Regions from separate parts of the Agarivorans sp. DSG3-1 genome, predicted to be linked through region 3. Evidence: predicted binding sites of a transcription regulator. Region 3 holds the regulator's gene; each other region holds the start of a gene.
The links. Region 3 encodes sigma-54, which starts transcription at its own class of promoters, with help from an activator protein. Its sites were predicted from a motif close to GTTGGCACGNNNNTNGNNT; they were not measured.
Positions count from the first base shown of each region.

Region 1: ACLD71_RS14580 (LruC domain-containing protein) is a predicted target of sigma-54. The motif match lies at 1,371-1,389, and genes of this name have one in related genera.
Region 2: ACLD71_RS10525 (DUF642 domain-containing protein) is a predicted target of sigma-54. The motif match lies at 1,241-1,259, and genes of this name have one in related genera.

Region 1 covers NZ_CP177241.1:3,132,330-3,134,592, forward strand. The annotation lists gene ACLD71_RS14565 (hypothetical protein) at 1-138, shown strand, start outside; gene ACLD71_RS14570 (hypothetical protein) at 247-483, shown strand; gene ACLD71_RS14575 (GFA family protein) at 612-1,025, shown strand; gene ACLD71_RS14580 (LruC domain-containing protein) at 1,433-2,263, shown strand, end outside.
Region 2 covers NZ_CP177241.1:2,251,249-2,253,511, forward strand. The annotation lists gene ACLD71_RS10520 (ABC1 kinase family protein) at 1-1,079, opposite strand, end outside; gene ACLD71_RS10525 (DUF642 domain-containing protein) at 1,308-1,964, shown strand; gene ACLD71_RS10530 (response regulator) at 2,001-2,263, opposite strand, start outside.
Region 3 covers NZ_CP177241.1:1,908,923-1,911,185, forward strand. The annotation lists gene hpf (ribosome hibernation promoting factor) at 1-184, opposite strand, end outside; gene ACLD71_RS09015 (RNA polymerase factor sigma-54) at 208-1,710, opposite strand; gene lptB (LPS export ABC transporter ATP-binding protein) at 1,761-2,263, opposite strand, start outside.

The sequences.
Region 1 (2,263 bases), 1.2 Mb from region 3:
GGCCTGTTTTTAATCGCTGGCCTGCTTACGGGCTTCGTTGCTATATTTGCAAAAACAATTAAACAAACTCCCTATTTGCAGGTTTTCTGGGGGTTGTTAATAGTGCTAGGTGTGGTTGTTGCTAAAATCCTAGCGTAAAACATTTAACAAAGCGCTCTACCAACAGCAGCAAGCTGCTTGGACTCAAAAAAGCTGCGCTTTTTCTCGCCGGTAAGCGCGGCGTTAAATTTTCACAGGAGGTGAACTATGAAATCATGGATCATTATTTTGGCCGGTTTGTGGTCAACATGGCACTTCATGGACATTGAGTCTGATAGTGGGTTTTTCAGTGTGCTTCTTCCAATCATATTTGGTCTTTTTGTTCTTGCCTTAGTAATAAAACTTACTGGAGTTTCCGGTAAAAGTGGTGGCGGTTATTGCGGCGGTGGCTTTGGTGGTGGAGACTCAGGCGGCGACTCGGGTGGTTGTGGCGGTGGTGATTAACGCTACACGATTTAACAATCGTTTCTAGCGGAACAAATAGCGCCGCTTAGCAGCTAAATACAATTGTCTGCTAAAGGTGGCGTCAGCGACTATTATAGTTCACACACATTGTAAAGATTGAGGGATTTATGAAAGGTAAAGGAACGTGTCTATGTGGTTCGGTTAAGTTGGAAGTAGAGTACGTCAGTAACGAATTGGCCGCTTGTCATTGTAGTATGTGCAGAAATTGGTCTGGCGGCCCAATGTTAGCTATTGATTGTGCTGATTCAGTTAAAATATCAGGTGAATCAAACGTTGTTAGGTATCAGTCATCGGATTGGGCTGAAAGAGGTTTCTGCGGTAAATGTGGTACTCACTTGTTTTACTATTTAGTGCCAAGTAACCAGTATCACCTTCCTGTTGGGTTATTGATATCAGAGGATGATTACACGCTAACTCATCAAATATTCATTGATGAAAAGCCCGAATACTACGAATTTAAAAATGAAACACAAAATATGACGGGTGCGGAAGTTTTTGCCCACTTTGAAAGTGGAGAGTAAATGGCTAATTGGGCGTTAACCCCGCCTATTCAATGCTTCCGTTAATCTTAATCCCTTTTGAATAAGAGAATGCGCTAACGCATTTCTGTACCGAAACGCGTTTGAAATGACCAGTATTTATTGTCTTCCGGCACTTTGTTGTTTTACTTAAAGGCTATTGCCAATAACGCTTACTCGTCAAAACAAAGCAAGCAAATTCAAGTGGTAGCAGCAAGCGCTTGCAGAAATTTGTTCGATAACTTTTCCGTTTAATATTTTAACGTATCGTCTGTTGCAAGATGCAAAAGGCTTTAGTTTTTCTTTTATTTACCTCATTTAATTTCTTACTAATCATATTGTTACAAGTTTGGCTCGGCTCTTGCTGATAAGCAGTATCTGACCTAAATCAGTAAACGATAGGATTACTTATGAAACCATGGAAACCTTTAGCTTTTGCCTTACTCTGCTCACCCTTGAGTAGTTATGGTGCAGCATTTTCTAGTTGCCCTACACAGGCATTTCTCGTGCAACAGAACGTGGCGCAATTGTATGGCGTTAATCTCGCCACTGGCTATTACCAAACGCTATCTGAAGACATGGGAACCACCGGTAAACTCAATGCCATTGGCTTTAATCTGCATGACGATTATTTGTATGCTTGGAGTTACCAGCACAAGACGCTGGCGCGAATTGGCGACGACTACCAAGTAGAGCCTTTAGCGCTGAATTGGAATGGCTTTGCTAGCGATGTGAGCTTTTATGTTGGTGATGTGGCTGTAGAGAGCAATGCCCATTACCTTTACCGCAGCGGTTCGGCATATGGCTTGTTTAGAGTGTCGTTAGACTCAGCAGATGCAGATTATTTAAGCATGCAACGTGTGATTGATGGCAGTGCGCTTAATCTTAGAATTTTTGATATGGCGTTTCACCCTGATAACGGCATGCTTTATAGCGTAGATAACCAAGGGCGTTTATGGCGAATTAACCCAGAAACTGGCGCCAGCGAGAACCTTGCCAATGTTGGCCAAGTAGGTACGTTTGGTGCGGTGTATTTTGATGTGAGCGGTCATTTGTACATTAGCCGTAATTCAGACGGTTTAGTGTTCCAAATTGATATTGCGTCTAACTCTCCTGAGGCTCAGCTTTATGCTCAAGGACCTGCATCAAGCAATAATGACGGCGCACGTTGTGCTATTGCTCCTATAGTAGCCGCCGATGATGCCAATATTGACTTTGGTGATGCACCAGACAGCTTTGGC
Region 2 (2,263 bases), 340 kb from region 3:
TCAGTGCTGTCGTCATTCACAAAACCTAAATCAGTGAGCGCGGCTAAATCTAAGGAAAAAGGCTGGTTTAAGGCTTTGCTTAACAAATGTCGGTAACCAGCTGAGAGTGCAGAGGGAAGTTGTCTGGTTGCGCCAAAATCAAGCAATATGATTTTTTGAGACTGCTTGGAGTAGAGGTAGTTGGCAAAATTAGGATCTGTTTGCATTAGCCCAAACTCAAACAACTCCATCATCAGTAGCTTAAACAGGTTATGCATTATTTTGTCGCGCAGTGCCTGTGGCTCTTCGCTTAGCTGATCAATAACCTCTCCATCATGATGGCTCATTGTGAGAATGTTGCTGGTGGTTAGGTGATCAAATAATTGTGGTAATTCAAATTCAGGGTGAGTCGCTAATTTTTGTTGGTACTGGCGTAAATACTCCGATTCTTGCAGGTAATCGGCTTCTTGGTGAAGCTGTAGCTTGGCATCTTGTAAGATTTGCTGATAATCAAACTGCTTCGGTAACAAGCCGCTTAGATTAAGCAAGCTAACAACATTATCTACATCACTATCAATGCTGTCTTTTACCCCAGGATACTGAATTTTAATGGCAACCCGTTGTTGCTGGCTGAGATAGGCACTGTGCACTTGGCCAATAGATGCGGCCGCAATTGGTTGCAGTGAAAATTGCTGAAACTGTTGTTGCCAATCTTCGCCCCATTCTTTAAGCAGTACTTGGCTTAGCTGGCCTATCGGCATGGGATCGGCATCGGCACGCAATCTCGCCAGTAACTCACTCACTTCTTTGGGTAGCATCTCTCCCGCATCCATCGACATTAACTGGCCAACTTTCATGGCAGCTCCGCGCAATTTAGCCAGTTGGTCTGCTACCCGTCTCACGTTATTTGGGGTAAGTAACACCTCATTAAGTTTAGGGCGTTTTCCGGCGGCGAGTTGCACCGCACCTTCGGCGATCATTCCGCCTGCTACGCGTGAAGCCAGCGAACCAAGGCGACCAAGCCGAGCTAAGCGGCCACTGGGTACCTTTGAGGCCTTAGAGTGTTTAGGGCTATTGATATCGCTACCTACTAAGAGCAAAAGACTGTGCCTAACAATACGCCATTATTTTTCATTTAGATCGAATATTGTGAAAAAACACAGCGTTAAGCCTAGGGCTTTTAAGGGTTTCGCAATCTGAAAATCAACCCGGCTGATAGTTTATATTTAATCTTATCAATGGCTTATGTTTGTGTTTCTCCTTTGGCCTAAAGCTTGCCTAGTCATCAGTAAATCAAGTGAATTTGCAAATTGCCAGAAGAGGCCAAAATGAAAAAATTATTAGGATTGTTATGTTGTTTACCGCTGTTCGCCAACGCCGGGATTATTACTAACGGAAGCTTTGAGAGTAATGATGTTCGCCGTGGTGGCTGGAGCTACTTCTCGAGTAATGATGTGCAAGGTTGGCAGGGGCACAACATTGAGATTTGGGATAACTTATTCAACATCAATGCGGTTGAGGGCGATCAATTCATTGAGCTTAACGCCCACTGTTCTGGAGGTGGTTCACGAGCTTGCCAACTGGGTAAATACAGCATTTACCAAGACTTTGCGAGTAACCAAGGGCAGCAGTACAGTTTCGGTTTATCTTACCGAGCGAGAACTAACAGAAATGAGTCTTTTCAGGTAAGTATTGAAGATAGCGTGGGTAATACGGTGTATTCGCAGTTATTGGCCGATCATAATAATAATTCGTGGCGTCAATTCAGCGGAACCTTTGTAGCAAACGATAACTGGTCGAGGATTCGGTTGGATTCGATGATTAATGGTTCGCTAGGCAACTTAATCGATAACGTTTACGTTGAGGCCATTCCGGTGAGTAGCTTTAGCGCAGCCACCTTTGCCGTATCTGAGCCAGCAAGTATTATTTTGCTTATTTTTGCCTTAGCGGCTTTGATTATCCTTCGAAAAAAACGAGCCGATTAAGGCTCGTTTTTACAAAAGGCAATATCAAACAGGTGCTTATCGTTTTAGGTAAGCTTGTAATACTTCACCACCACTATCAACATTCAAAGGCTTAAAGATAAAACCTTGAATACCCTGGCTCTGACAAGCATCTACCACACTGGCATCGGTAACCGAAGACAGCATTACAATGGGCGTGCTTTGGTCCGTTTCGCGCATTATTGCTAAGGCTTTGTCACCGTTAAGGCGGTTCATCACCACATCCATAAATACAAAATCAGGCTGTTTGTTTAGCAATTGCTCTACGGCGGTATCGCCAT
Region 3 (2,263 bases):
ATAATTCACCGCCATTTAAATGTAAGGTGGCTTCTGCAATTTGATTGAGCTTCTCGACGTTGAGGATGACATGAACATTGTTTATCTGGTCAAATCGTCGAGTGAGCTTGGCAAACTTGTTATGGACATATTCTTTTAAAGACTCAGTTATATCAACGTGGTGTCCGGTAAGATTAATTTGCATAAATATAGTCCCCTTGATTGGCCTTAAAGTAGGCTCTTACGTTGGTTAGAAGGTGGTATCGCTAAAGACTCACGATATTTTGCAATCGTACGTCTTGCCACCTTGATCCCCTGATCTGCCAAAATATCAGCAATCTTACTATCGCTGAGAGGTTTACTGGTATTTTCGGCAGCAACCAGTTTCTTAATTAATGCACGAATAGCGGTAGATGAACATTCACCGCCGCCATCGGTAGCCACATGGCTAGAGAAAAAATACTTAAGTTCGAAAATGCCGCGAGGTGTGTGCATGAATTTTTGAGTTGTCACTCGAGAAATCGTTGATTCGTGCATTTCTACTGCTTCGGCCACATCGTTCAGCACCATTGGTTTCATTGCTTCTTCACCGTATTCGAAGAAGGCTTGTTGATGGTGAACGATACAGTTAGAGACTTTGAGTAAGGTTTCATTGCGGCTTTCAATACTCTTAATAAACCACTTGGCTTCTTGTAAGTGGCTACGGATAAACTGAGTATCGGTGGCATTAGACGTTTTACTTAAGGATGCATAGTGAGAGTTTACTCTTAGCTTCGGCATCGCATCGGGGTTTAGCTCTACCACCCAACGACCTTGGCGCTTCACTACGGAAACATCGGGAATAACGTATTGGGCTTGGTTTGGCTCAACAGCGTTACCCGGGCGTGGTTCTAAGGTGTGAATCAAACGCATCACTTCGCGCAGCTGGTCTTCTTTTAATTTGGTCTTTCGAGCCAATAAGCGAAAATCTCGATTGGCTAATACATCGATATGGTTAGACACCACATCTTTGGCTTCATTTAGCCATGGTGTTTCTGGGGAAAAACGGCTTAATTGAATTAACAAACATTCTTGTAGTGAGCGCGCGGCAATGCCTACGGGGTCGAAATGCTGAATCCGTTTTAGTACTGCTTCAATTTCGTCAAGCTCTACATCTAAGTCGTTATTGTCACTAGAATTGAGGCCATCTAATAACTGTTCACAATCTTGTGTGAGGTAACCAGATTCATCTACTGCATCAATAATGGCTAAAGCAATGGCTTGGTCTACTTCGCTGAATGGAGTAAGGCGCATTTGCCACAGCATGTGATCTTGTAAGGAGTCAACGGTTTCGCCTTGGAATAACATATCGTTGTCGTCACCACCGCTACTGCCGCTCGATGAGCTAGCTGGCGCGGAACTGGCGCTATAAATATCATCCCAAGTGGAGTCTACGGGTAGGTCATCAGAAACAGTTTCTTGGTTAATGGCATCACCAGCTTCCATTTGGCTGCTGTCTACGTCGGCGCTGGATTCGGCTTCTGTAGATTTTTCATTGGCTGACTTAGCGTCTGTTGCGTCACCATCATTCGAATGTGACTCATCCGCCTCAAGCAGAGGGTTACTTTCCAGAGCCTCTTGAATTTCTTGCTGTAAATCCAGGGTTGAAAGCTGGAGTAAGCGTATGGCCTGTTGTAACTGGGGGGTCATGGTTAACTGCTGACCAAGACGCAACTGCAAAGATGCTTTCATTAACTACCGCTATCCCTTCTTTTTATATTATTTTCTAAGCTGCACTTTAACTATAGCTTGAATTGTTCACCGAGATAAACTCGTTTCACGTGCTCGTTTTCAAGTATTTCTTGTGGCTTACCTGAGGCTATCAATTCACCCTGACTAACGATATAGGCATGCTCACAAACATCGAGAGTTTCCCTTACATTGTGGTCGGTAATTAATACACCTAGACCGCGATCACGCAGATGTTCAATGATTTTTTTAATATCAATAACGGAAATAGGATCTACCCCAGCGAAGGGTTCGTCAAGCAAAATAAACTTAGGGGCTGCGGCTAAGGCGCGGGCAATTTCTACCCGGCGACGCTCTCCGCCTGACAGGCTCATACCGAGATTTTTGCGAATATGCCCAATGTGAAACTCTTCTAGCAAATCGTCCAATGCGCCAATTTGCTGCTCTTTGTCCAAATCCTTACGGGTTTCTAATACCGCTAGAATATTTTTTTCTACCGATAAACGGCGAAAGATAGAGGCTTCTTGGGGAAGATAACCAATGCCTTTTCGTGCTC